DNA from 4 places in the Paenibacillus riograndensis SBR5 genome. Region 1 is predicted to be linked to each of the others. Evidence: predicted binding sites of a transcription regulator. Region 1 holds the regulator's gene; each other region holds the start of a gene.
What was found. Region 1 encodes Rex, which represses fermentation and respiration genes when NADH is low (regulators of the CRP and FNR family bind a similar motif). Its sites were predicted from a motif close to TTGTGAAATATTTCACAA; they were not measured.
Positions count from the first base shown of each region.

Region 1 (7,448 bases):
GGACAGCTGCCCGTTCTGCGCCAGACCCTGCAGTCTTCAGGCAACGAACAGGCGGCTGAATGGAGCGGGGTGATCGACAGAATCTACCCGGATCTGCTTACGGTTAGGGAATCTTGGGATGCGCTTAGCGACAAGCTGTTTGCCTTGCTGCCTGAGCGCAGCGATGCCGCAGCAGGAGAAGCGGGACAGCTGGTTACGCGTCTTCTGCCGGGTGCTCAGCCCAAGGGCTGGGAAGAAATCACCGCACTGGAGAACACCCTGAACCTGAGCCTGAGCGAAATTATCCGCAGGGGCGACAAGATGCTCAGCGAAATGCGCGAATCGGAGAGCCAGTCGTCCTCGGACAGTCTGGTGACGGATATCGGCGGGCTTTTCAAGGATTTGGCTTCGATCCGCGAGCAGGTACGGTTTTTTATGAACCTGAACGACGAGAATATTGTCTACTGGATGGAGGGCAGCGGGAATTACCGCGGGAAATCGCTGCAGCTGTATGCTGTTCCGGTGGATGTCAGTGCCCAGCTCAAGGATCTGTTTTTCGATAAAAAGAAAAGCATTGTCCTGACCTCGGCCACATTGTCCGTGGATAAATCCTTTCAGTTCATGATAGACAATCTCGGCCTGGGCGAGTCCGCAGAACAGGGGCGTCTGATGACAGCGCTGCTGCCGTCGCCGTTTAAGTATCGCGAACAGGCGCTTCTCGTTATTCCGCGCGATTTTCCCAGTGTCAAAGGCAGTGTGGGCGATGCCCGGTTTGTCGATAAGCTGGTGCATTCGCTGGCGGAGGCTGCAGTGGCGACCCAGGGCCGGATGCTGGTGCTGTTCACATCTTATAAAATGCTGCGCCAGGTCTATGATCCTCTGAAGGAGGCGCTTGCCTCCCAGGACATCGCTGTTCTGGGTCAGGGTGTAGAGGGCGGAAGCCGCAGCAAGCTGATCCGGCGTTTTCAGGACAGTGCCGCCTCCGTGCTGCTCGGGACAAGCAGTTTCTGGGAAGGGGTAGATATTCCCGGTGAGGCGCTGACCTGTCTGGCTATTGTCAGGCTGCCGTTTCAACCGCCTAACCATCCGCTTGCTGAGGCGAAGGCTGAGCTGCTGCAGGCGCAGAAAAAGAACCCGTTTATGAAGCTGTCGGTTCCCCAGGCGGTCATCCGGTTCAAGCAGGGCTTCGGCAGACTGGTTCGCACTGCACAGGACCGGGGAATTGTTATTGTATATGATACCAGGGTTATCGAATCTTATTATGGAAAGTACTTCCTGTACTCACTCCCTGGACCCAAAATGGAGCATATGCTCACCGATCAGATGGTCCCGCGTATCGCCGAATGGCTTGAAGACGGCAGTGTGTCCTGATTCCACTATACGTTCAAATTTAATTATTTAGAAATTATGATTTTTTCTGTTGCGGAGAAGGTGTGCGCCGCAGGGGCTAGTCCAGAAATAACGGCAGAAATGCCGTTGTTGGAGCGTTGAAGGTCGGCTAGTCCAGAAATAACGGCAGAAATGCCGTTGTAAGAGCACCGCAGGCTGGCTAGTTTGTTCATGGATGTTGTACAGAGAATCATTCCTTAGGCGCCTTCTGTTTTGAAGGGGCGCCGGGAATGATTACTAATTAGCTGCAGCTCTTTAAATTTAAGGTTACGCTAACAATACTTTTAGGAGGAGAAAATATGAAATCGGATAAAATATCAGAGGCCGTGGTGCGCAGGCTGCCTGTGTACCTGCGTTTCCTGAACGATCTCCAGAAGCGTGAAATCTCCACCGTGTCTTCGCAGGAGCTGGGACAGAAGCTGGATCTGAATCCGGCGCAAATCCGCAAGGATTTGGCCTATTTCGGCGATTTCGGCAGAAAAGGCATCGGTTACGATGTATCGTATCTGATTGAGAAAATCCGCCATATCCTGAAGCTTGACCAGCAGATCAATGTGGCACTCGTGGGTGCAGGTAATCTTGGACACGCTTTATCCAATTACAATGCCTATTTGAAGGACACGATGAAAATCACCGCGGTCTTTGATTCCTATCCCCCCAAGATCGGGCAGAAAATCAACTCGCTGACGGTTCAGCCTATGGAAGAGCTGGGGAGCACAATCCGCGAGCAGGGCATCCGCATCGGCATTATCACTGTACCGGACAGCGAAGCGCAGAACGTTGCAGATATCCTGGTGGATTCAGGCATCGAGGCAATCCTCAATTTTGCACCGGTGATTTTGAAAACGCCTGCCAACATCCGGATTCATGCCGCTGATTTTACTACTGATTTGCAGAGCTTGGCTTATTATTTGCATGATGGAAAGGACGAGGCGGAAGATGAGCAGCAATAAAACTGTAATTGTAAATGGGCGTTTCCTGGTGCCGGGAACGGCGCAGCCTGTCCTTAGCGGTTATATGACTATAGAAAAGGATCTCATCACATACATAGGAGAAGTCAAGCCTGTCATAGAAGAAGGTACTCAGACCATTGACGGCAGCCGTCTGCTGTTCATGCCGGGTCTGGTCAATACCCATGGCCATACGGCGATGTCCCTGCTGCGCGGCTACGGGGATGATATGGTGCTGCAGAATTGGCTGCAGGAAAAAATGTGGCCTATGGAAGAAAAATTCACCGGAGACGATGTCTATTGGGGCACCGCCTTGTCTGTGCTGGAAATGCTGAAAGGCGGCACAACCACCTTCCTGGATATGTATGACCACATGGACCGTGTGGCCGAGGTTACCGAGCAATCAGGCATCCGTGCCGTGCTGATGCGCGGGGTGATCGGGCTCTGTCCGGAGGACGTGCAGAACCATAAGCTGGCGGAAGCGGTTGCTTTTGCGCGGAACTGGCACGGAAAAGCGGACGGAAGAATCACAACGATGATTTCACCGCATGCCCCGTACACCTGTCCGCCGGAGTTTTTTGTGAAGTTTGTGCAAGCCGCCCATGATCTGGACCTGCCTATGCATACCCACATGTCGGAAACCCGGCGGGAAGTCGAGCAGAATGCGGCCGATTACGGTTTGCGTCCGGTGGCGCATCTGGAGAAGCTGGGAATGTTCACCCGCCCGTCCCTGGTCGCTCATGGTGTTCATTTGAACGATGAAGAGATTGAGATTCTGGCCCGTTACCATGTAGGGGTATCCCATAACCCGGGCAGTAATCTGAAGCTGGCGAGCGGAGTAGCCCGGGTTCCTGAGCTGCTGCGTGCAGGAGTCACGGTATCGCTTGGCACCGATGGCGCGGCGAGCAATAATAATCTCGACATGTTTGAGGAGATGCGCCTTGCCGCCTTGATCCACAAAGGCGTGAGCGGTGACCCGACGGCGGTTCCGGCACAGGAAGCGCTGCTGATGGCGACTGAATACGGCGCACAGTCGATTTTTCTGGAAGGAGTCGGACGGCTTGCTCCGGGAATGAAGGCGGATTTCATTGCCCTGGATATCGACCAGCCGCATTTCCTGCCGCATACGGATCTCTTGTCCCATGCCGTTTACTCGGCAAGCGCCAAGGATGTTGCGCATGTCTGGGTGGACGGCAAGCAGGTTGTGAAGCATGGGCAGTGCCTGACGCTGGATGAGGAACAAATCCGCCGCAAGGCGCAGGAGACCTTTGAGGGCCTGCTGAAGCGGTAAATGAACATGATCGGTGAGGCATTTTGAAAGAAAGGGAGCTGTACTTTGAAGAAAAGAAGAAAATGGCTTCTGCTGGGGATACTCCTGGTTCTTCTCCTTCTGTTCGGACTAAGCCAGTTCTATGCTTATGTGATGAAAGACCAGTGGAGCGAACGCAGCGCAGCCACAGAGATTGCTGAAGCCAGAGCAGGACTGACAGAGGTGACCCGGGCCCAGAAGTCCGTCTGGGATGAAAATTCGATTTACTGGGTAATGACAGGCCGTAACGCAGCCGGGACGGAGCTGATGGTCTGGGTCCGCTTTACACGGGACGGCAAGCCTGCAGGGGGAGACAATGGTGTATACGCTGAAGAAGTGGCCAAAGGCATGTCGGAGCAGAAGATCCGTTCCATCATTGCCTCAGACTTACCAGGGAGCACCATTAAGCGCCTGCTGCCGGGTGTGTACAACGGAGAATATGTGTGGCAGCTGTTTTATAAGCTGGAGGGACGCTATTATTACAAGTTTTACCGTTTTGCGGACGGAAATGCGATTGGGGACGGCTACAGCCTGCCGAAAAAATAATAAGCGCACGACCCATATTGAGCGGGTGGACAAGTATTTGTCTGCCTGCTTTTTTAACATTTAGGAAATTAGCGTATTCAGTAGAGAGTCGAATATATCTGCGGGTATATATCTTTGAGGCAGAACCAGCAGCATCTGGTGATAAAGATGGGAATATCTTAAGCATCGCCAAAACGGCCGCAGCGCTAATCGTTGCGGTCGTTGCTGTCGATATAAGGGGAAACGGGCTGTCATTTTGCCCAAAAATTAGTACTGAAAATTTTAAATATATTCACACTTTTCTTCGAATTCGTATATACACCTGTGATATACTACTATTTGTACTACGGCATGCTTAAGAGCATGCTAGTCTCGGAAGAGCATTAGGCACGCTATTTAATAAAATTTATTATATTTTTTCACATTTTTCTTATCATTGAGAGGAGGACGTTTCTTGAAACTACGTCTTATGCCAGTACTGCTAACGTCTCTGCTGTCGGCTGCGCTTTTGTTTGGCGGCTGGTATTCCTACCGGGAGTTCGTGGTGCAGGAGCCGCTGCAAAAAATTGTCTCTGCTTATGAGGGAGTGAATGACTCCCATATCTCTATTAAACGCAATGAGGTCACTTTGAAACTTGATTTGCAGCCGGGCACTAAATTGCGCGAGCTGGTGCAGTATGTAAATACTGAAGGCAGATCGGCGATTGACGGCCGTACATTGAAACTGGATGTGGAGCAGCATTCCAGCGAACTGCTGGATGAATATTGGGACCAGGCGATGTTCTCGGTTGCTGAAGCCATGGAGAGCCGTAAATATACATTAATTCCTGCGAAGCTGGATGAACTGAAAGCCCAGAATTCCAAATACAGCAGTGTAACTGCAGCAACTGAAATTGATGACAATAACGTATATGTGAGCCTGAGCGACGGTAAGAAAAGCAAATTTATGATTTTGCCACGTGCTGCGGCAACGATGGGAGTGTGGAATAATGCCTAAGTTCTGGAAAGAGGTATTAATCGGATTTGTTCCTGTGCTGGTGATATTTATGGCTTTTGTCGGGATTAATATTTTCCCCGTGATCATCGCCGCAGGCATGGTTGGCGCACTTCTGCTCATTGCCCATCTGCGCGGGGGGCTGACCGTCAATGCCGGAGGAGACAAAAAACGTAAAAAGAACGGCCCGTCGAAGCTGACCTTTGAAGAAATCGGAGGACAGGACAATGCCAAGCAGGAGCTGCGCGAAGCGCTGGATTTCCTGATCCGCCACGAAGAAATCAGCAAGTTCGGCATCCGCCCGCTGAAGGGGATTCTGCTTACAGGCCCTCCGGGAACCGGGAAGACCCTGATGGCCAAAGCGGCAGCCCATTATACCAACTCCGTATTCGTAGCCGCATCAGGCAGCGAGTTCGTTGAGATGTATGTGGGTGTCGGCGCCGGACGTGTCCGCGATCTGTTCAAAGATGCGCGTGCGCGTGCCCTCAAGGAAAATAAACAAAGCGCGATTATTTTTATCGATGAAATTGACGTCATCGGCGGCAAACGCGAAGGCGGACAGCAGCGTGAATATGACCAGACGCTCAATCAGCTGCTGACGGAGATGGACGGGATTTACAACAATGATACGCCGCGCATCCTGCTGGTTGCGGCAACGAACCGCAAGGAGATGCTGGATTCGGCGCTGCTGCGCCCCGGCCGCTTTGACCGTCATATCCAGGTAGACATGCCGGACAAGAAGGGCCGCCGGTCCATCCTCGATCTGCATGCCCAGAACAAGCCGCTGCATGAAGAGGTCGACCTGGATAAGATCGCGGAAGAGGCTTATGGCTTCTCTGGCGCCCAGCTTGAGAGCGTGATGAACGAAGCGGCGATCTACATGATGCGCGAGAACCTGACCCAAGTGGAGCAGCGCCATCTCTCGCTCGCAATCGACAAGGTCATGATGGGCGAGAAGACGGACCGGGAAACCAACCACGAAGAGAAGAAGCGGGTAGCTATCCATGAGCTGGGACATGCCATTATGGCCGAGCTGCTGCGTCCGGGAAGCGTTAGCCAAGTTACGCTTACACCCCGTGGACAAGCGCTAGGCTACGTGCGGCATAATCCGCAGACCGAACAGTATCTGTACACTAAGGATTACCTGGAAAATCAGATTATGATTGCCCTGGGCGGCGCTGTGGCGGAAGAAATGTATTACGGCGGCCGAAGCACAGGATCACGAGGGGACTTTGACCAGGCGCTCAATATTGTGGAGACGATGATGAAGTCAGGGCTAACCTCTCTGGGCATCGCGAATCTGCAAATGGTTACCACAGAAGAATTAATGAAGGAAAACAGTAAAATTCTGGACGAGTTAATGGTACGTACGCATGAGCTGCTCGGCAAGCAGCGGAATGTATTTGATTACTCTCTTGACATTTTAATGAAAGAAGAAGTTCTCTCCGGAGAGCAATTTCGTTGTCAATTTCGTGACAGTGTCCTTTTACCGGCATAATTCTTTATGCCGGTTATTTTTTTTTACTTTTCAGACATGCTAAGATATTATTATATGTCGGGCTACTTATTTTTTACGACAGACAAGGTACAATACAAAAGTATAGATACCTGAAAGGATGGAGACTTTTAGATGAATTTTAAGAAAATTGGTGTCATCGGTGGTGGCACAATGGGTCAAGGGATTGCTGAAATGCTGGCAGCCAAGGGCCTGGATGTAATGCTGGTGGAGAAAACCGCTGAAAGACTGGACTATTCTTATGCAATGATCGAGACAAGTCTCGACAAGCAGCTGGAGAAGTGGGCAATTACCCAAGCCGAAAAGAAGCTTATTCTCAGCCGCATTCAAAAAGTGACACATTTCGCAGAACTCAGCTCTTGTGATATGGTGATTGAGACCATCACCGAAGACCTGGAAGCGAAGCAAAAGGTATTCAATCAGCTCGATCAGGTGTGTCCGAGCCACATTATTCTGGCCAGCAACACGTCTACACTCAGCTTGACTGAGCTTGCCAGTTCTACAATGTACCCGGAACGCGTCATCGGCATGCATTTCATACATCCGGTAGCGAAGGTGGATCTCGTTGAGATTGTGCGCGGACTGAAAACTTCCGACAGCACTTTTGAAGATACCAAAGCCTTTGTTGATGAAATTGTTGAGAAAAAAGGCGTAATGATTTACGAATCCCCTGGGTTTGTATCTTCACGCCTCATTTGCCTGTTCATTAACGAAGCTATGCATGTCCTGCAAGAGGGTGTGGCTTCTCCTGAAGATATCGACGATGCTATGCGCATCGGCTACCAG
Region 1 is NZ_LN831776.1:5,152,826-5,160,273, reverse strand. Features, by position in the region: gene dinG (ATP-dependent DNA helicase DinG) at 1-1,350, shown strand, start outside; gene PRIO_RS21840 (redox-sensing transcriptional repressor Rex) at 1,668-2,321, shown strand; gene PRIO_RS21835 (amidohydrolase) at 2,308-3,609, shown strand; gene PRIO_RS21830 (cell wall elongation regulator TseB-like domain-containing protein) at 3,655-4,173, shown strand; gene PRIO_RS21825 (hypothetical protein) at 4,607-5,149, shown strand; gene PRIO_RS21820 (AAA family ATPase) at 5,142-6,644, shown strand; gene PRIO_RS21815 (3-hydroxyacyl-CoA dehydrogenase family protein) at 6,777-7,448, shown strand, end outside.

Region 2 (7,448 bases), 310 kb from region 1:
AATTGCGTATTTAATCATATAGGTGGCCATTACCTCTGTTGAGCCTGCCGGTCCGCCTTTCGTCATAACAATCACGATATCCGCGGCCTTCATGGCACCGGCGATGGACAGCATAATCACAACGGAAATGATCGGTACGATGAGCGGCAAAGTGATGCGTGTAGCCCGCTGGAAGCGCGAAGCGCCGTCAATCGCTGCAGCCTCATCCAGTTCTCCGGGGATGGACAGAATCGCTGCCAGCACCATTACAATATAGAATCCGGTCCACTGCCACGCATTGGTGATCAGAATGGACAGCATAGCGAACCTTTCATCTGACAGCCAATATACCGGTTCGATTCCCACGATCCCCAGCACTTTATTGAACAATCCGATATTGGGCTCATAGATGAATCCCCACAGAATGCCAATAACCGCTGTAGACATAATGGAAGGCATGAACACTGCTGTTTTATAGAGTCCCTTCAGCTTTTTGACATTCGCAATCAGCAGCGAGAACAGCACAATCAGGGGAACCTGAATGAATACAGAGAATAAAATAAACCAGCCGTTATTTTTGACTGAAACCCAGAAACGGTCATCGCCAAAGGCTTTTTCAAAGTTGCTCAGCCCTGTAAATTTAACGGTGTCTGATACACCGTTCCAGCTGGTCAGGCTGTAGTAAAGCGAGCTGAAAATCGGATAAATAAAAAATATTAAAAACAGGAGTAATGCAGGCAATATAAACAAAGTGAACACCAGTGGATTTCTGAGTGATTTGTTCATGTCTTTCCTCCGATTGCTTGAGAATCAGGGTGCTGGTTAGATCTGATAAAAATGTACCCTGGAGCAAGCACCAGGGTACATTCCGTGTACCGTTCCTTATTCCACTGCCGCGTTGGCTTCTTCTTGGACTTTTTGCAGAGCCTCGCCCATTTTTTCAGGGGTCGTCTGTCCGCCGATCAGCTTCTGAATCTGGATATTGCTGATTTCAGTAGTCACATCCGCCTGTACCAGCGAGTCGAAGGCCGGGAATGAAGATTCGGAGTTGTTCAGCACAGCCACAATTTCACTCATCAAATCGTCGGTAATATTTTTATTCAGTACAGCCTGATCAATCTTCATGGCCGGCAGCACGCCATCTTCAACCAATCCGCGAATCTGCATTTCCTCATTGTACATATTCTTAATGAAAGACTTCACTGCCGCAAGCTGGCGTTCATCCTCACCTGCAGAAGCCGAGAAGCCATATCCATTGTTCACGTCGCGCATCAAGGCTGTCTGATCGCCAACCCCTCCGTCCACCGGCGGGATGTTGAAGAAGCCAACCTTGCCGATCAGGCCTTCGCCGGATTGGCCTGCCTTGAATACGGAGGACTTCCAGGTGCCGTCATACATTAGAATCGCTTCGCCGCTGGTGAACTGGGTAGTGTACTCAGCATATTCGAAGCCAAGCTCGCCTTTTTTGAAGTAGCCTTTGTCTTCCCATTCCTTATACTTGGCAAAACCTTTCACCACATTCGGGTCACTCCATTTGGCTTCTCCGGTGGCGAATTTTGCCGTCACATCCGGTCCGGCATAACGCGACCAGAGATGGTTAGCCAGCATCAAAGGCACCCAGCCTGCTTTGGAGGCTCCGGCCAGCGGCACTTTGCCGTCAGCTTTGATATCTGCAAGCTGCTTTTCTAATTCCGCAAAGGTTGTAGGTGCCTTCCAGCCTTTGCTGGTGTAGTATTCTTTATTATAGAAGAAACCCTCACCGGAGCCGCCGATCGGCAGTCCGTAGATCTTACCTTCGTACGTAAACGGATCAAGATTAGAGAACTTGTCTTTGATGCCCAGTTCCTCCAGAATCGGTGTCAGATCAAGCAATTTGCCTTCCTTGGCGTATATTTTGGAGTCAGGGCTGCCGAAGAGGTCAAAAATCTCCGGAGGGTTGCCGGCCGCCATTTCACCGCGCAGCTTCTCCTTACGGTTGACATCCGAGTCCACACCGTCCAGCTTAAAAGTGAGTCCAGGGACTTCGGCCTGCACTTTCCCTACAACATCCTCCAGGATCGCGAGCCGCTTCTGTTTGTCGGCCCCCACCTGCGTATGACGGATGGTCATTTCAAAAGGCTCGCTGCTGGCCGGCTCCTCCGTAGCAGGTGCATTCGTAGCATTCCCGGCGTTAGCCCCCTTCGTTGCGGCTGCCTCACCGTTATTGTCTTTGGAATTGCTGCCGCCGCAGCCAGCCAAAACTGCAGAGCTTACGAACAGCAGGGACAAGAGCAATGTTACACTTTTCTTCATTGGGGTGACCCTCCCTATATGTTGATTTCCCTTACATCTCTTATTATAGAAAACAAGGTTTGTTACCGTAAGGTTAAGATTCATCCACAGCAGGGATAAAAACCTCTAATGTAAGCGGCACCATATAGATTGTCTATCTCCCCATGTTATATAACCTAACTCCTTATTACTGCAAAAAACCGTCCCAACAGTTGTTTCACTATTGGAACGGCTTGGATAAGGCAAGCAGCTTAGACCAATGCAGTTTGCTTGCGGCCTTCTTCAATCAGCCGGTAGGCGCGCTGCACTTCTTCTTCGGTTGGGGAAGGGACACCCTCAAGTTCATAAGGTCTTCCGAGCACTTCCCATTTATAGATACCCATTTGATGATAAGGAAGGATTTCGAACTTTTCCACGCCATTCAGTGTGCCAATGAAGCGTCCCAGGTTCAGCAGGTCCTCTTCACGGTTATGAATGCCGGGCACATATACATGGCGAATCCACATCTTGCGGTTATGATCAGACAGCCACCGGGCCAGCTTCAGCGTACGCTCATTGGATTTACCGGTAAGCTTGATATGCGCTTCATCATCAATGTGCTTCAGATCAAGCAGCACCAGATCTGTCAGTTCAAGCAGATCATTGATTTTATCGCCTTCATTATAACCATTGGTGTCAAGTGTAGTATGCAGGTTCCAGCGTTTCTTCACTTCGGTAAACAGCTGTTTTACAAAATGCGCCTGTAGGGTTGGTTCACCGCCTGAAACCGTCAGACCGCCACCGGACGTACGGTAATAATTCAGATACGGCTCAATTTCAGCAAGGACATCTTCAATACTCATTTCTCTGCCTTCATTCAACCCCCAGGTATCGGGATTATGGCAGTATTGGCATTTCAAGAGGCAGCCCTGCATGAACAAAACAAAACGAATACCTGGTCCGTCAACGGTTCCAAAGGTTTCTAAGGAATGTATATGTCCGTTAGCCATATGAGGTCATCCTTTCGGAAACTTAAAATTTTAATCAATTTTAAACAAGATATTACCGCCCTTGACTCAAGGGCGGTATCACCTTGCAGCTATTTCACTGTATACCTAGAACCCAAGCTACCGCTTGTGTATTACATTGCACCGTGGAATGTACGGTTGATAACATCCATTTGTTGTTCACGAGTCAGCTTGATGAAGTTAACAGCATAACCGGAAACGCGGATGGTCAATTGTGGATAGTTCTCTGGGTGTTCCATAGCATCCAGCAATTGTTCGCGGGCAAATACGTTAACATTCAGGTGGTGACCTTTGCTAGCGAAGTATCCGTCAAGCATCGATACCAGGTTAGATTTACGTCCTTCTTCTTCTTTACCCAGAGCTTTTGGCACGATGGAGAAGGTGTTGGAGATACCATCCAAGCTATCTTCGTACGGCAGTTTGGCAACGGAGCTCAGGGAAGCCAAAGCGCCTTTCTTGTCGCGTCCGTGCATTGGGTTCGCACCTGGAGCGAATGGTTCGCCTTTTTTACGTCCATCAGGAGTAGTACCAGTTTTCTTACCATATACTACGTTGGAAGTAATGGTCAGGATCGATTGAGTCGGCAGCGCATCACGGTAAGCGTGGTGCTTGCGGATCATCGTCATGAACGATTCAACCAGTTCTACTGCAATGCTGTCGACAGCATCGTCATTGTTACCATAGCAAGGGAATTCGCCTTCAGTTTCGAAGTCTACCGCGATGCCTTGTTCGTTGCGGATTACTTTTACCTTAGCGTGTTTGATGGCGCTCAGGGAGTCAGCTGCCACAGACAGACCGGCAATACCGCAAGCCATAGTCCGCAGAATATCGCGGTCATGCAGAGCCATTTCGATACGTTCGTAAGAATATTTATCGTGCATGTAGTGGATAACATTCAGCGTGTTCATGTAAGTCTTAGCCAGCCACTCCATCATCGGTTTGAAGCGTTTCATTACTTCATCATAGTCGAGATATTCGGAAGTGATGGCCGGATACTCAGGACCTACCTGCACGCCGGATTTTTCATCCACACCGCCGTTGATTGCATACAGCAGAGCTTTGGCCAGGTTGGCGCGTGCTCCGAAGAATTGCATTTGTTTACCGATGCGCATTGCGGATACGCAGCATGCAATACCATAGTCGTCACCGTAGATCGGACGCATCAAATCGTCATTTTCATATTGAATCGAGCTGGTTTCGATGGAAACCTTAGCACAGTATTTTTTGAAGCCTTCAGGCAATTTTTCCGACCACAGTACAGTCAGGTTTGGCTCTGGAGCTGGTCCCAGATTGTACAGGGTGTGAAGGAAACGGAAGCTGTTCTTGGTAACGCGTGTTGTTCCGTCTACAGACATACCGCCGATGGATTCAGTAACCCATGTAGGGTCTCCACTGAACAATTCGTTATAGTCAGGAGTACGCAGGAACTTGACGATACGCAGTTTCATGATGAAGTGGTCAGCCAGTTCTTGTGCTTGTTCTTCAGTCAAAGTACCTTCTGCAAGGTCACGTTCTACATAGATATCAAGGAAAGAGGATACACGTCCAAGGGACATTGCCGCACCGTTCTGTTCCTTAATAGCTGCGAGGTAACCGAAGTATACCCACTGGAAAGCTTCCTTAGCGTTGTTAGCAGGCTTGGAGATATCCATTCCATGCATTTGAGCCATTTGTTTCAGTTCGCCGAGTGCACGAATCTGTTCGGAAAGTTCTTCACGAAGACGGATAACGCTATCGGTCATGGAATCCACTTCAAGATTCGCAAGATCTTGTTTCTTTTCTTGGATCAGGAAGTCAACGCCGTAAAGAGCTACGCGACGGTAGTCACCGATGATACGGCCGCGGCCATAAGCATCTGGAAGACCTGTGATGATACCGGCTTTACGGACAGCTCTCATTTCAGAAGTATATGCATCAAATACGCCTTGGTTATGCGTTTTGCGGATGTTCGTGAACATGTCAACAATGCCTTGCGGAAGTTCGAAGCCATAAGCTTTAGTGGCATCGATCATCATCTTGATTCCGCCAAACGGTTGAATGGAACGTTTGAAAGGCGCATCAGTCTGAACGCCGACAATTTGTTCCTTGTCTTTGTCAATGTAGCCAGGTTGGTGGGATACGATCGTGGATACTGTGTTAACATCCACATCCAGTACACCGCCATTAGCAATTTCCTGCTTGGTCATTTCGGAAATAATCTTCCAAAGTTCAGTAGTGTTTTTAGTAGGACCTGCAAGGAAGTCTTCCTTGCCAAGATAAGGTTTGATGTTCTTTTCGATAAAATCATTCACATTTACTTTTCTGGACCATTTTCCTTTTACAAAACCGCGCCATCCAGCCTTAACTTCTTGTACATCTTTTTCAATCACCGACATGCTAAATCCCTCCATTTATATTTATTATATTTGTAGAGATCGCGGGCTTGAAGGTTAATCCCGTGTCTCGTGATCCCATAAAAGATCTCATTGTTATAAAATTCACAATTATATCTTCAAATCCGGGACCGTTGTTTATATAAACATTTTAGTTTATTTTCTGAAAAAGAACTGTGACAAATATCACTATTTCGGTGATATTTGTCACTTCCATCCAGTCCCATATTAACCTTTAACCATACTTTTTCCCATACAACCGTTAATTAGTTGTCGAATCTGCCGTAGAAAGCATTGCGGTATACATCAGCAAGTTCGGAAACCAGCGGGAGTTTAGGGTTGGCAGTTGTACATTGGTCTTCAAATGCACGGTCAGCCAGATAATCTACACGGGATTCGAAATCCTTAGGATCGAAACCAAGTGCCTGGAACGACTCTTCGATGCCGAGTTTTTTGTTCATGTCGCGGATAGCGTTGATCAGGCTTGTTACGCCTTCTTCAGTGGTGCGGGCAGGCAATCCCAGAATGCGGGCGATTTCGGCATAACGTTCGTCAGCTACAAAGTGCGAATATTTAGGGAACGAAGCGAACTTCGTAGGTTTCTTAGCGTTGTAGCGGATGACATGCGGCATCAGAATGGCATTGGTACGGCCATGGGCAGTGTGGTACTGTCCGCCCCATTTGTGCGCCAAGCTGTGGTTGATGCCCAGGAATGCGTTGGCAAAAGCCATACCAGCCAGCGTAGATGCGTTGTGCATTTTTTCGCGGGCAAGCTTGTCGCCTTGCAGTGCCGATTTTTCAAGGTATTGGAATACCAGTTGGATAGCTTTGATAGCCAGACCATCCGTATAGTCGCTTGCCATAACCGAAACGTAAGCTTCGATGGCATGTGTCAGAACGTCCATACCTGTATCGGCAACAGCTGTTTTTGGCAGGCTGTATACAAACTCAGGATCGATGATCGCTACGTCTGGAGTCAGCTCGTAGTCAGCCAATGGGTATTTCGTATTGTTGGCAGTAGTTTTATCAGTAATAACCGCGAAAGATGTTACTTCAGAACCGGTACCCGAAGTAGTTGGAATCGCTACGAATTTCGCTTTGTTTCCAAGCTTAGGGAATTTGTATACACGTTTGCGGATATCCATGAACTTCTGTTTCAGACCGTTAAAGTCAGCGTCCGGATGTTCGTAGAACAGCCACATGCCTTTGGCAGCATCCATTGGGGAACCGCCGCCGAGTGCGATGATGCAGTCCGGCTGGAATCTGTTCATCATAGCTGTACCTTTTTCTACAGTTGTGGTCGACGGGTCCGGTTCAACTTCCGAGAACACTTCGATCGCTACTGGAGTCTGGCGTTGACGCAGGTAGTGCTCAACTCTTTCTACATAACCCAGTTTAACCATCATTGGGTCAGTGATAATAGCTACGCGTGTGATATCAGGCATTTTGGCCAGGTACTGAGTGGCACCTTTTTCGAAGTAGATCTTGTCAGGTACTTTAAACCATTGCATATTCACGGTACGACGGTTCACCCTTTTCACGTTGATCAGATTGACAGCAGTTACGTTCTGCGATACAGAGTTGCGGCCGTAAGATCCGCAGCCCAGAGTCAGTGAAGGGATATTCGTATTGTAGATATCGCCGATTGCGCCATGTGTGGAAGGCGAGTTGACGAGAATACGTCCGGTCTGCAGACGGTTCGAGAACTTCATGATCACTTCTTCGTTATGGGAGTGGATGGCCGAGCTGTGGCCCATACCGCCAAATTCAACAACCTGTGCCGCACGTTCGATACCCTGGTCAGCATTTTTAACTTTGT
Region 2 is NZ_LN831776.1:5,457,885-5,465,332, forward strand. Features, by position in the region: gene PRIO_RS23240 (carbohydrate ABC transporter permease) at 1-765, opposite strand, end outside; gene PRIO_RS23245 (extracellular solute-binding protein) at 862-2,271, opposite strand; gene pflA (pyruvate formate-lyase-activating protein) at 2,502-3,239, opposite strand; gene pflB (formate C-acetyltransferase) at 3,371-5,632, opposite strand; gene adhE (bifunctional acetaldehyde-CoA/alcohol dehydrogenase) at 5,896-7,448, opposite strand, start outside.
Region 2: pflB (formate C-acetyltransferase) is a predicted target of Rex. The motif match lies at 5,723-5,740, and genes of this name have one in related genera.

Region 3 (7,448 bases), 230 kb from region 1:
AAGCTGCTGAAATGAAAGATCCGGGGGAACCGCAAACGTATGGTCGTTGCTCTCTACAGAAGGGACAGCTTGAACACTGGCCTCCCGGTACCGGGTCTGCCAGGTCTGATTCCAGTACAGCAGATGCTGGACCAGCTCGGCAATGCTATTGCTGTCTTCATCCGCCTTCCATGCAGCCTCTTCTTCACTTAAACCCTGCACGGATGCTGTGAAGGTCACATACCAGCTGGGGTCATTTGCGTTCGCGAGCAACTGGTTGCTCAATACTTCCTTGGCTTGAACCAATCCCATAACACCTCACTCTTGCTGTTGATGAATACAACCTAACCATACCATACTGAGCTTGAGGGCTGGGGCCAAAGATTGTTTTTAGTTAAAAAATACCGCCAGTGGTTAGATACCTGAATTCAGGCCTGAAGCTTGAACAGGTATCCAAATTTCACTTCTGTACGTGGGCGAGGCCGTGTCCTGGCTCTCATTCCATAACATTTCCGGCCCCTCCACTAGCTCGTAGCTGGAAGAAGGGAACCACTCGGAGTATATCCGGCCCCAAATATTCTGGAGGGTATCCGGAAAAGGCCCGACGGCTTCAAATACAGCCCATGTAGAAGCGGCAACCTCAAGCTGGGCATAAGGCTCCGGACCTTCCAGTGTTGTAGCAACCCCGATGTAATGATCCAGCTCCCCTTTTTCTTCCATACGGCCCTCGGAGAAATTGACCGATGCGCTGATGATCCCCGCCGGATCGGTATTCGACAGCTGCTTCAGCTCGGTGATCATCTGCAGGTTCAGGCTTTGCGCCATGGCGGCAATCTCCGGGTTCACACCGCTGAATTGAATGGGAACCCTTTTCTTCAGCCCGACAATACGAAACGCCTTTTTTTCCTCGATACGGTAATTCATTTCACTGCCTCCTCTGATGGTCAACTGAAAAGTCATCCGGGGGAAGGACTTCAGAGAGGGACTGCCCGCCCGCGCTTCAGAGGGAGTCACTCCATGAAAAAGCTGGAACGCCTTCGTGAACGCATCCGGTGAACTGTATCCGACATGCACCGCCACGTCGATGATCCGCAGCTGGCTTTGTTGCAGCTCGAATGCGGCAATCGTAAGGCGTCTGCGGCGGATATACTCCGAGAGCGGCACCCCGGCAAGGAATGAAAACATCCGCTTGAAATGATATTCGGAGCATAATGCCCGCCTTGTCACCTCTTTAAAATCAATCTCTTCTGTGAGATGATCTTCAATGTAGGATAATGCATCGTTCATGTTTTCAAGTACGTTCATGCTGTTGAATCCTCCCCTCGAACCTAGAATAACAGCCTTTCAGGACCCGGTTCCGACAGTTCGTGCACAGATTTGACGGGTGCTTCCTTTATTGGACGCTGCAATAATATACTATAGCCATTCCGCAACAGGGTGTATATTCATGTGACTACTTGTATAGGGGGTCATTATGAACATCGCATCCTTCATTATTTACTGTATTGTGGTCACATTCACACCCGGGCCTACCAATATTGTTATTTTATCATCTGTGCAGCATCACGGTGCCAAAAAAACCATGGAATACGTCTGGGGAGCAACGATCGCCTTTGGTATGCTGCTTGCCGCTTCTGCCCTGCTTAATCATGTGCTTGCCGGCATAATTCCGGATATACTGGTCATCATGCAGATTGCCGGCAGTCTATATATGCTCTACCTGGCCTATCAAATCTATCGGATGGGGCGTGCGGAAGCCGCACCGGTGCAGACCGCCAATTTTGCCTCAGGCCTGCTTATGCAGCTAATCAACCCGAAGGTGCTGCTGTTCACCTTAACCGTTATTCCCAGCTATGTCCTGCCTTATTATCCTTCGGCTTCGGCTTCGTTTCTGTTTGTGCTGATGATTACGGTCATCGGATTTCTGGCGTTTGTAACCTGGGTGGTGTGCGGCGCTGTCTTCAAAAATTTGCTGCAGCAGCATCACCGGTTGTTCAATACCCTGATGGCACTGTTTCTCGTGTATTCCGCAGTGATGGTGTCAGGGATTCTATAAAGCCTTGGAGGTGAGTTCCGTGGAGAAATTCAACTATGCCAAATCGGCAGATATCCTGTCCTTGTCAGCAAGCTTTACCGATTTCACTTACAAAAAGCATTGCCATGAGGAGTATGCCGTCGGGGTAACCCTGCGCGGGATTCAGCAGTATAACCTGGAGGGCAGCTTTCAGGCTTCCCATAAAAATGGCGTCATGCTGTTCAACCGTGAACAGTACCATGACGGCAGCTCCTATGACAGGGAGGGCATTGATTATGTAATGCTGTACATCAAACCGGACCTGTTCGCTGAGATTCTCGGGGGTCAGGAATTGCGCTTCACCTCCCCTATTGTCTACGATGCTGATTTAGCTTCCTGCATCCTAAGCTTGAACCAATCGATCCGCAACGGCACAGATGAGGCTTGGTCCAGTGAGCTGTTGTTCAGGCTGGGAGGCCTTTTGTCGGAAACGGAGATCGCCGCACCGAGGAGGAAGAACAATGCTTTTGTGCAAAAAGCGAAAGAAATGATGAACTCCCACATAGATCAAGTGCTGAAGCTCGATGACCTGTGTCAAGAATTTGGCCTGTCCAAATATCAGTTTATCCGTGAGTTCAAAAGCCATGCCGGCATCTCCCCTTATCAATTTTTTCTGAACTGCAAGGTGGAGCGTGCCAAACAGGCTATTGAACGTTCAAGAGATATCTATGCAGCTGTGGCGGATTACGGCTTTGCCGATCTGACCCATCTCAACCGTCATTTCAAAAGCATGTTCGGAATCACGGCTTATGAATATATGTCGCAGCTTAGTTAGCCCTCTTGTTACCCGGCTACCCAAGCCCTACTTCCGTGGGTTTACAGGCATCAACTCACCTACTTCCGTGGGTTTACAGGCATCAACTCAATTTCTTCCGTACCACCATCCCATTCCACGTGCATGTTCACCACAGAATTCTGGTCGGCAATGGACCCGTTCCCCCCGGAGGAACCGAGATTATATATAGGGGATGGCGACTGGGCATCAGACAGAGTCCCACTCCCGTTATGACCGCCTTCTGTAGTATACTTATATTTCATTTCACCTGAGGGGCCAGGCTCTTTGCCAATATATTTCAAAAACAATCGTGTGACATGGTTATCATTGTCATTCTTCAGTTGATACACATAATAGGCGGACGCCCAGTTATCGGTATGCCCTTTATATTCATAAATAAAATTCAGATCCTTGATACTCTTGATACTTGTAATATCCTGCTTCTCGATCCCGTCATAAATAGAGGCCTTACCACTGCAGCCACTGATCCACAATGCAGTGCACAAGAGCAGAAGGCCAATGATCCGCTTCATATTCATCACCGCTCCTTAAGGATTAAGTCCGTTAAGTGTACCATATTATGGATAGGGAGATACAGAAAAAAAGCCTGCAGATTTGAACCCTAAGCGGGTACGGTCTACAGGCATTTTTTTATGAAGATAAAATGATAGCTGTTGTTCAGAACCAGGATTATTTAACGGCTGTTTCGCCGGTTACTTTACCTTCGAGGACAGCACTTGTTTTCAGATCATCGCTCTTAAAGTAGAGGTTGCCGTCGATTGTTGCGGTTTTGTCGAGCGTAAAGCCTTTGGCTTCTACATAAACGTCACCTTTGATTGTTCCGCCCTGCACTTTGAAGTTTTCACTCTGAACAGTCACCTTAGGGGCAGTCAGTGTGTAGCTGGCAGTGATTTTGTGATCTGCATCCTGAGCATACAGAGCCAGTTTGCGGTAGATGGCATTCTCTGCTTTGCCTTTGTCATGGAATTCTCCGGCAACAACCACATCGGTGTCTACAGTCAGATCATTCAGAATCGCTACAATCCAGTTGCCTTCAGCACTTACTGCTTTGGTAAAAGCATCCGCTTGGTTTACGATGGACGCTGTGCTTTGTGCATCTGTAGTTTCAGCCGCCGCACTTGCAGACGGAGCTGCGCTTGCCGCTTCATTGGCTTTATCATTATTATTTCCACAACCCGACAGCAACGCTGCCGCCACACCTGCAACAATCAATCCTTTTACTAGCTTCACAACAATTCCCCCTGTTTTTTGGTATATTCATATTATATATTAAAATTTTAATAATAACAACGTGATAAATTTCACAAATTTGTGTCTATCATTTTTTTATTATGCAAATTCAATATATTTGGCAGTGAAGTCGCTTTTATGCAAAATTATGTAATTGTAGTCAGCGAATGATCCTATTCATCTAAACGGAACACTTATCTCAGGTTAAGCCATTTCATCCACCCGGACACATTTCAGGTTTCTGGTCTTCAGCTGGTTCAGTACTTCCTCCAGAGCCTGGAGCATATAATGAGGAGCATTTCCGTCCGCCCCCAGCGTATCTCCGCTGTCATGCAGCACAATAATAGACCCGTCCCGGATACGGTTCAACAGTGTTGAGCGCAGGGAGGTCTGACATTTCTTCCGGCTCCAGTCATGTGCCATCAGCGACCACAGCACAATCCGGTACTGCTTCAGGCGAAAGAAGTCGAACATATTGATCAATCCCCAAGGCGGACGGTAATAATCAGGCCGGGTTCCGATGATTGACTCCACAATATCTGCAGTCCGCTTCAGATGCCCCCTACGGATGGTGCCGGGCAGCATGAGCCAGTTGGAGGTATGTATATAATTATGAATGCCAATTTGATGGCCTTCCCGGTCCATTCTCTTGATCAGCTCAGGATACCGTTCCGCTTGCGAACCAAGTACGAAAAATGTGGCTTTTACTTTATGCTGTGCCAGAAGATCCAGCAATCTGGGGGTGTATTCCGGATGCGGCCCATCATCAAAGGTGAAAGCCACCTCCTTGGGAGACGTCCCCCGGCGCATGACGCCATACCCCGCCAGCCGTGTTAAAAGACTGGGGAGTAACATGTATAAGATAAAGATGCTGATGATTCCAATAGTCAGGTGTGAGAGCATAGTTCCTCCTTATAGCGGATATGTATTTATCCCGGCAGCTTCTGTCCGGGGGAAAAACGGTCTTTCAGCGAAGCGCGCGAATGGATCAGCAGCATCGGGACGAGTTGATCGGTGCGTTGGCCGATTCTGTTCTTCCCCTCCGGGTGCAATGCTGACAACAGCAGGCGGAGATAGATCGTGGTCATCCGTCTGAACAATCCCGGCTGCATCGCCTGCTGCTCAAAGCCCAGACCATGCGTGATTCCCCGGTGCAGCAGCGTAATCCCCATGAGCGCCTTGACCTGCTTGAACTCTGACTGCGATTCGAAGGCTTCATTGATCTGGCGCATGGATTGCCGCAGCATTCTTGCCGTGCGCAGTGCAGCCCGGTCCGAACCTTCGGACTTTATCAGCTTCAGAATACTTCCGTTATCAAGGTGCAGCTCTCCTACCCATTCCCCGTCATGAATCACTGTAGAGTCCTGGCATATGATAGCCTTCCCTCTGTGTTTTTTGAGCATTACGCTGCAAATCCCAAAACGGGAGGTACCGGCTCCGCGAAAATGTGAGCCCAGCGCAAACACCTTTTCCCAGGCCATCCAGAGGGACTGCACCATACTTTTACCAATTTTTAGTTCCACTTCATTCATCCTTCCTCTAACAACTAATGTAATTCACTTTTAATATTTACCTCTCCTCTGTTTGACGCTTACGGATGATTATTCACTGCCTGAAAATTAAAAAATGAAATTAAGCAATGCCTCCCCACCCCATCAATTCCACAAAATGATCTTCCAGCGAATGATTTTTTTTACTCAAGCTTTCCAGTTCCACATCCGCTTCTGTCAGGGCTTTATTCAGTTCAAGCTGCTGTACGGCATCGTAAATGCGGATCGTCCGGGGGTTCAGCATCTTGAAGTTGGTGAGGCCCAGCTTGTGCTCCAGCACATACAGCGCTTTGCCGCTCTCTCCGGTAATCAGCTCGATGTATGGCGTGTTCCGGCTGCGGATCACATCCATCGCCACTTCCTCCAGCAAAATTCCCTCAAAGATCACGCCGATGGTGTCGGCAACCTGTTCAACCTCCCCCAGAATGTGGCTGGAGATCAGCAGTGTCATTCCATATTCCCGGCTCAGCATGCGGAATACTTCACGCATTTCCTTGATGCCCATGGGGTCCAGCCCGTTGATCGGCTCATCCAGAATGAGCAGCTCCGGCTTGGTCATTAGCGCCCGGGCAATGCCCAGCCGCTGCTTCATCCCCAGGGAGAATTGCTTGACCGGCTTTTTGTCCACATCCTTCAGCTTGACCAGCTCCAGCGCTTCTTCCATGGCCTTCACATTGTAGTGCCCCATATACTCCCCGTGCAGCTGGAGATTTTCTCTCGCCGTCAGCTTGTCGTAGAACACCGGATTTTCAATAATACAGCCCATGCGCTTCAGCAATTCATAGGAATGGTCTGTCATGCTCACTCCAAAAAATTCGATAAACCCCTCTGTCGGCTTCACCAGATTGGTGATCATTTTCATTACCGTGGTTTTACCCGCCCCGTTCGGTCCCAGGAACCCGTAAATTTCGCCTTGCTTAATATTCATGTTCACGCCGCTAACAACCTCTTTGCCTTGATACTCCTTGGTTAGCTCCCATGTCCGCAATATGGTTGTCATTCCCGCTATCCCCTTTGGCTTCTTCGTTTGTCTTCCTGGCTCTTATTGTACACAGCAGAATTTTCTTTTTTATTACCTGAACCTTACATAATTCTTAAGCTGCAGACTGATGCCGTAGAGAGTTTCATCGATTCCATGCTTGAAGCCAAGATGAAGGAACGGAAGGACGCCTCCAGATTCCAGAGTCCATCATAGGGATTGGCTGGCTGCTGCCCACATTTTTTTACTTTGCCAAATTTCTAGAGTAAAGGGCTGGTGCAACCCAGCCCCTCCTCATCAAACCGTACGTGAGGTTTTCCCTCATACGGCTTTCCGATGTTCGTCATTCATGGGCATGCAGATTACAATAGCGTTTTTAGTCCATATTGGATGGTCAAATATTTAACTTCTGACCTGGACCTCATCCATCTCCCGCGTTGTCTCTTCTTCGCGTACCACCGGGTTAATCTTTGCAAAATATACCAATCCAGTTTCGCTAATCTCTTTTGGCTGTAGTTCGTGTAGTAATAATTTCTCCATCCTTGAATCTTTGGATTGAGCCATTCCACCTGTTCCGCCAACGTTCTTGAGCGCATGCTCGGAGGGGCTAATCTTTCTTTGACCACGCCTCGGATGCGCTCCTCTGCCTTTTTCGTTAGCCATTGCTGTGTGGTGTAATATACCTTCCCTTGGGAAGTTTCTGCTTTCGTTTTTCGATGGTGCATTCCTAAAAAGTCGAATCCTTCGTCTCCTGTCCACAGGCCTACAATGCGGGTTTTGGTCGGATGTAGAGTTAACTCCAGACGTTCCATGATTCTGCTTATGAGCTCATAGGCATGT
Region 3 is NZ_LN831776.1:4,925,784-4,933,231, forward strand. Features, by position in the region: gene PRIO_RS20910 (DinB family protein) at 1-285, opposite strand, end outside; gene PRIO_RS20915 (AraC family transcriptional regulator) at 394-1,284, opposite strand; gene PRIO_RS20920 (LysE family translocator) at 1,454-2,035, shown strand; gene PRIO_RS20925 (AraC family transcriptional regulator) at 2,055-2,828, shown strand; gene PRIO_RS20930 (hypothetical protein) at 2,888-3,361, opposite strand; gene PRIO_RS20935 (polymer-forming cytoskeletal protein) at 3,519-4,079, opposite strand; gene PRIO_RS20940 (polysaccharide deacetylase family protein) at 4,284-4,982, opposite strand; gene PRIO_RS20945 (YkoP family protein) at 5,009-5,578, opposite strand; gene PRIO_RS20950 (ABC transporter ATP-binding protein) at 5,712-6,629, opposite strand; gene ltrA (group II intron reverse transcriptase/maturase) at 6,971-7,448, opposite strand, start outside.
Region 3: PRIO_RS20935 (polymer-forming cytoskeletal protein) is a predicted target of Rex. The motif match lies at 4,139-4,156, and genes of this name have one in related genera.

Region 4 (7,448 bases), 580 kb from region 1:
TATTTTCTCTGGTTCTCTCTGACCCAGAAGTTTGTTTCTATATAATATATCAGCGGCAAGCTCCAGGGAACCCCTTATCTTATCCGGCAGCCAGCATTGTGAGAAGTGAAATTGACAGACTTTGGAAAACGTGTTGTAGTAGGAATGTACAGGATAGTAATTTTTAACATTTTAAGTTATTTTTACTGGTCTTAAATTTTACATATTCGGAGGATAACCATGGAACAGCATTCGGAGCAGCATGGAAGCATCATCCGCTACCGCAGCGGCCAGCTAAGCCGGGAAGAGGATTCGATTGTGGCAGAGCAACCGGTAACCATCAAAATCAACGGCGAAGAATTCGTTACCCTGGTCTGCACACCAGAGTATATCGAGGATATGGTTGTCGGGTATTTGGCATCGGAGGGTATTATCCGGGGAATGCAGGATATCCGGCAGCTGTGGACACAGGAAGAAGAAGGCTTTGTGCATGTAACTACAGACCGCTGGAATCCGCTCCACCGCCAGCTTTTTGCCAAACGTTATGTCACCTCCTGCTGCGGGTCCAGCCGCCACGGGTTCGTCTATGTCAATGATGCACGGACCGCCAAAAGTATAACAGGAGTTCATACCCTGCTTACTTTCGATGATTGCTTCCGCCTCATGGATGAGGTGCTTAGCGGCGCTGAGCTGTTCCACCGGACTGGAGGCGTACACTGTGCCGCCCTCTGTAATCCGGAAGGGATCGTGCTCTCCCGCAGTGATATTGGACGCCACAATGCGCTGGACAAAATTTACGGGCACTGCCTGAGGACAGGCATCGATCCCGGCAATCAGATCATCGCCTTCAGCGGCCGCATTTCCTCGGAGATTCTGCTCAAGGCGGCTAAAATCGGGTGTGAGATCATTTTATCCAAATCTGCTCCTACGGGCCTGGCTGTTGAACTGGCAGAGCAGCTGGGGATCACCGCGGTAGGCTTCATCCGGCAAAATTCCTGCAATGTGTATTCACATCCCGAGCGGATCAGCGACCTGGGGCCACTGGAAATGAAACGATAAAACAAGCAATTTCAAGCATAAAGCTCACTGTTCTGTAAATTTACTTTTGTTACAATATTTACAAGTCATGTTCAACCTTTATGTGACTATGTCGGACAGCCGAGGGAGGGATGCGCAACGTACCCGATATTGGAACAATTAGCGTCTGGCGGATCAGTGAGCCAGCAGAATTTGGCGGATCTGATCAGCCATCTTGAAGGAGCTCTCCGAAGGCGGCTGTATGATCTGGCCCATAAGGCAAGAATCACAGCCTACGGCACCGCCGTTTACTTGCGCGGACTTATCGAATTCTCAAATATCTGCAAACAAAACTGCCTGTACTGCGGCCTGCGCTCCGGGAATAGAACCTTAAGCCGTTACCGGCTGCAGCCGGAAGAGATTCTCGATTGCTGCCGGGAGGGCTACACCTTGGGCTACCGTACGTTTGTGCTGCAGAGCGGTGAAGACGACTGGTATACCACGGACAAGCTGGTGCAGTTGATCACATCGGTCAAACAGCAGTTCCCGGATGCCGCGCTGACACTGTCGGTCGGTGAGCGGGATGATGAAAGTTATACAAGGCTATACGCGGCGGGTGCAGACCGTTTTTTGCTGCGTCATGAAACCGCCTCTGCCTCTCTGTACCGTGCACTCCATCCTACAATGGAGTATGCGGACCGCCGGGACCGCCTGCGCGCCCTGCAGCGGATCGGCTATCAGGTGGGAGCGGGATTCATGGTCGGACTGCCCGGGCAGTCCGCTGCCGATTTGGCGGACGATCTGCTGTATCTGCAGGAGCTGCAGCCGGATATGATCGGCATCGGCCCTTTTTTGCCGCACCGGGACACTCCGCTGAGGGACGAGCAGCCGGGAACGGTAGAGAACACACTCGACATGATTGCCTTGGCCCGGCTGATGGTGCCGGATGCCCTGATTCCGGCGACTACTGCGATGGGCACCGCCCATCCGAACGGACGGGAGCGGGCGCTGCAGGCTGGAGCGAATGTCCTGATGCCCAACCTCTCCCCTATGTCTGTACGGGCCAAATATATGCTCTACAATAACAAAATCTGTACGGGCGACGAATCCGCCCAGTGCAGATTCTGTCTGGAGCAGCGGGTGAAATCCGCCGGTTTCCATGTGGATATGGGACGCGGCGACAGCTTAAAGCATCTCTCCCGCTCTCTCCAGGAACATTGAAGTCCTGATCATAAAGATAAACCAGAAAGAAGTGGATATGAGTGAGCAAAGTGAGTGAACGCCGGCCAGCGGATTTTATTCAAGACGAGGAAATTATGGAGGCCTTGCGGTATGGCTCGGAAGCAGCAGCCGATCCGCAGATCATAGCCGCCATCCTGGAAAAAGCAAAAGCCTGCAAAGGCCTAAGCTCCCGGGAAGCGGCCGTGCTGCTCCATGTAGAGGACAAGGAAACGCTGGAGCAGCTGTATCAGGTATCGCGGAGCATCAAGGAGCAGATTTACGGCAACCGGATCGTCCTGTTTGCACCGCTGTATGTCAGCAACTATTGTGTTAATAATTGTGTCTACTGCGGATACAAGCATTCCAACTCGGAGTTTGCGCGCAGCCGCCTGAACGCAGCTGAAATTGCCGAAGAGGTCAAGGTGCTGCAGGCTCTCGGGCATAAAAGACTGGTGCTGGAGGCCGGTGAAGACCCCCGCAACTGCTCTATCGACTATATTATCGATTGCATCCGGACGATCTATGACACCAAGCTGGACAATGGCAGCATCCGGCGGATCAACGTCAACATTGCTGCAACGACGGAAGAAGATTACCGGAGGCTTGCGGCAGCCGGAATCGGCACCTATATCCTTTTCCAGGAGACATACCACCGGCCCAGCTATCGGAATTTCCATCCCGAAGGGCCCAAACATGATTACGACTGGCACACAACGGCTATGGACCGTGCCATGGCCGCTGGCATTGACGATGTCGGCATCGGGGTTCTGTATGGCCTCTACGACCATAAATACGATACTATTGCCATGCTGAAGCATGCGGAGCATCTGGAGCAGGCGTTCGGCTGCGGCCCGCATACGATCTCTGTCCCCCGCCTGCGTGCAGCCGAAAACGTGAATCTGGACAATTACCCCCATCTGGTCAGCGATGCGGATTTTGCCAGAATTGTTGCGGTGCTGAGAATGGCTGTGCCCTATACCGGAATGATCCTGTCCACCCGCGAGGATTCTGAATTTCGCGATCAGATCATCAGACTCGGCATCTCGCAGATCAGCGCGGGTTCAGCGACTGGTGTCGGTGCCTATAGTGTCAATAAGAACAAGGAGGATACTCCGCAGTTCACCGTCGGCGACCACCGCTCGCCTATGGAAATCATCAAAAGCCTGTGCAAGGACGGGTATGTGCCCAGCTACTGCACAGCCTGCTACAGGGAAGGCCGCACCGGCGACCGCTTTATGCAGCTGGCCAAATCGGGCCAGATTCACAATGTCTGCCAGCCCAACTCGCTGATGACCTTCCAGGAGTACCTGCTGGATTATGCGGATGAGGAAATGCGGGCCATCGGTGAGCAGACGATCCGCGAGAACCTGGAGCGCATCCCGCGGGAAGGCGTAAGAAAAGCTACCCGGGAGCAGCTGCAGCGGATTCATGCGGGGGAGAGGGATTTGCGGTTCTAGCGTGAATGTGCCGGGTAGAGAGCTGACCCCGGGGCTATTATGCTAAAAAAAGCAGAGTATTCCACCGGGACTGGCTTATAAAAATTAATTTGCAAATGTAGGCGGATATTTTCATCGATAACGGAATTGAACACTGCTGCGCAGCCCTTCAAGGGGCGGCGCAGCTTTTTGAGCTGGGATTGCCTTAAATCGGCCGAAATGATCATTCTATTGCACTTTGTACATTAGAAGGACAATAAGCATAAGTAACCCTAACCAGGCCCAGGCCCATTCGTACCTTTCAGGTGAACCCGCTATAATTACCTCTCCTAATTCCAATTTGTAACTTCTGCTAATCGGTTTAAGCTAATCTAAGTTCACTAATTCCACCCCGCTCCCCCGCTGCTCGCAAACAGTACACCTGCCTTAACCCCAACGAAGGAATAGCACCACTTGGCTACAATAAAAGAGTAATGAGATTCCAATTAATCAGAGTCTCATTACTCTTGAATTCAAAACAGATGCAGCCTGCTTCAGACTATGGGCAGGGGCATGGTATCCGGCCTCCGGCTTTGGCGGGCATTGCCGGAGCCCCCATTCTCCCAAGCCAGCATAGCCGACGGGAACATCTCAATCGCCCGGGGAAAAACACCCTGAACATAGGCGATAAACACACCATAATTGACTATCGGCACACCGGCAGCCTCCGCTTCATCCAGTCTCCGCAGCATTGCCCGGCGATTCAGCATACAGGCGCCGCAGTGGATGATCAGCGAATACTGCTCCAGATCCGCCGGGAAGTCACTGCCTGCTGCGTGGTCGATCAACAGTTGCCGGCCCGTGATCTCCCGCAGCCAGCGGGGAATCTTGACAGAGCCGATATCATCAGACTGGCGGTGGTGCGTGCAGGCTTCGGCAATCAGGACCCGGTCACCGTCTTTCAGTCTGGTGATGGAGCGCGCACCGCTTACCAGCCGGGGAAGGTCGCCTTTGTACCGGGCAAACAGAATGGAGAATGAAGTGAGCGGCACATCCGGCGGTGTATCCGCCTGAACCTTCAGAAACACCTGTGAATCCGTGATGACAATACGCGGCTTGCCGGTCAATCGGGACAGGGTGTGGCTCAGCTCCTGCTCCTTAGTGACCACAGCCAATGCATCACATTCCATAATATCGCGGATGGCCTGCTGCTGAGGGAGAATCAGCCTGCCCTTCGGGGCAGCCTTATCAATCGGCACCACCAGCACGGCCACATCGCCGGGGCTCAGCAGATCCCCGACCAGCCGGAAACGCTGCTCCTCCTGGGCGAGCCTGTCTGCTGCCGCCCTCTTCAGCGCGCCGATTCCGCTTCCGCTCATCGTGCTGACAGGGAACAGCCGGATGGAAGAGCCGGCCTCCAGCCGCAAGGCCAACTGGCTGCACCGTTCTTCGAGCGACGGCGGGTCAGAAGTGATTTTATCGATTTTATTTAGTACAATCATTACATTTGTTCCAGCCGCAGCCAATCTCTGCAGCAGTTCCCGCTCGAACTCCCCCGCACCCGCCTCTGCATCTACCACGAGGAGCGCCAGATCTGTTTTTTTTAGAACTTGCAGCGTCTGGCGGATACGCTGCTCACCAAGTTCCCCCGTGTCGTCCAGTCCGGCAGTGTCGATCAGCACGACCGGACCCGCCGGGAGCAGCTCCATGGGCCGGTACACAGGATCGGTTGTCGTCCCGCTTACCGGGGAGACGATCGACACTTCCTGTCCGCAGAACGCATTGATCAGACTTGATTTGCCGGCATTACGGCGGCCAAAAACAGCGATATGCGCTCTTTCTCCACGCGGCGTATCATTCACGCTCATTCTGGGATGAGCCTCCTTCCATGTTCAGCACCGGACTGTCCGCTACGGCCGGGAATTCCCGGCTTGGTAACCTCCAGCGGATGCAGCACCTCTTGAATCTGTTTCTCGGTCATCCATCCGCCCTCTACTAGCAGCTGCTCCAGGGGACGGCCGGAAGCAGCAGCCGCCTTGGCAAGTGCTGCAGCATTGTCATAACCAAGATAGGTTATCGTAGCAGCAGCCAGCACCCCTGAACGGTCCACATGCTCCCGGCAACGGTGTTCATCCAGCTTGAGGCCGCTCAAGCAGCGTTCCCGGAACAGCGGAATGCCGTGCAGCAGCAGCTCCAGAGATTCCAATAAGGCCTCGGCAAGTACAGGGGTGAACGCGTTCAACTCCAATTGACCGCTTGCAGCCGCCAGCGTTACAGCCGTATCGTCCGCAATCACCCGCATCGCCACAGAGCCCAGCATCTCGGCGATGACCGGGTTTACTTTCCCCGGCATGATCGAAGACCCCGCCTGCACGGCCGGGAGAATATATTCGCCGATCCCTCCGGCAGGACCGGAAGACAGCAGCCGGAAGTCATTAGAAATCTTCAGGAGATTGACCGCTGCGGCCTTAAGCAGACCGGATACTTCCACGAACACATCCATGTTCTGAGTCCCGTCCATCGGAAAATCGCTCCGGCAAAGGCCCAGCCCCGTTAGCTCGCGCAGTTCATCAGCTATGGTATAAATATACGTTAGCGGCGCGTTCATCCCCGTCCCTACAGCCGTTCCTCCAATATTGATTTCCCGCAGCCGTTCCTCGGCCTTGTACAGCCGCCAGCGGTCCCGAGCAGCCGCCTTGGCATAGGCTCCGAAGGATTGCCCCGCCAGAATCGGCAGTGCATCCATCAACTGGGTCCTTCCAAGTCTCAGCAGGTCCGCATATTCATGTTCCTTCACCTGGAACACTTCCTGAAGTGAAGCCAGCTCTTCGGCCAGCTGCCGCAGGAGCGGGATAACAGCAATGCGCAGCGCAGTGGGATAGACATCGTTCGTCGACTGATGGAGGTTCACATCATCAATGGGATGGACGATGCTGTAATCCCCCTTTGATCCCCCCAGCAGCTCAATGGCACGGTTGGCTATTACCTCGTTCACATTCATATTGCTGCTGGTTCCCGCTCCCCCTTGATAGGCATCAACGATCAAATGCGCGTCCAGACAGCCGTCCAGGATCTCTTCACATGCCGCAAGAATGGCCTGCACCTTCTGCTGCGGCAAAGCATGATTCCGCCCGTTTACCTTGGCCGCTGCCTGTTTGACCCTGGCGATCGCATGCATCAGCTTACGGTTCGCCGGCCGCCCTCCGGCCGCAAAATTCTCCTTCGCCCGCGCGGTATGAATGCCATAATAGGCATCCTGCGGAACGGGCAGGCTGCCCAGAGCATCACGCTCCATCCGGTACGCTGAATCATCCGTCATCTATTTTCACCCGCCAATCTGTGACATCTGGCGGACGGTATTCTCCTGAACCGGCCGCACTACGCCGCTCTCCTTAAGCCTGTCCGGCATATCATGCCGCCCGGGCTTATGCTCCAGCGACCGCAGGAACAATTGCTTGAGCAGTTCAGCCTCCCCGATATACGGCCTTACATTCCATTCGTCATTCCAGTACAAGCAGGGCTTGATATGACCGCTGGCCGTGATGCGCAGCCGGTTGCAGGTCATGCAGAAATGCCTGCTGACCGGGTCGATCAGCCCGAATTGTCCCGCTGCCCCCTTAATGCGGTAATACCGGGCTGGCCCCGAATCCGTTGTGTCCATTGTTACATCACGACCGGGCGCTGCCCCATGACCGGGATCATCAGAGCAGACCGGCTCATACGCCCAGCCTGCCCTGGAACAGCGCTCCAAAATTCCGCCAAGGGGCATATATCCTGCTTGCCAGCCCTCCGTTCCCCGGCCGATCGGCATATATT
Region 4 is NZ_LN831776.1:4,574,154-4,581,601, forward strand. Features, by position in the region: gene fdhD (formate dehydrogenase accessory sulfurtransferase FdhD) at 220-1,038, shown strand; gene hydE ([FeFe] hydrogenase H-cluster radical SAM maturase HydE) at 1,165-2,217, shown strand; gene hydG ([FeFe] hydrogenase H-cluster radical SAM maturase HydG) at 2,259-3,674, shown strand; gene hydF ([FeFe] hydrogenase H-cluster maturation GTPase HydF) at 4,187-5,500, opposite strand; gene PRIO_RS19325 (aspartate ammonia-lyase) at 5,497-6,951, opposite strand; gene moaA (GTP 3',8-cyclase MoaA) at 6,958-7,448, opposite strand, start outside.
Region 4: hydE ([FeFe] hydrogenase H-cluster radical SAM maturase HydE) is a predicted target of Rex. The motif match lies at 1,085-1,102, and genes of this name have one in related genera.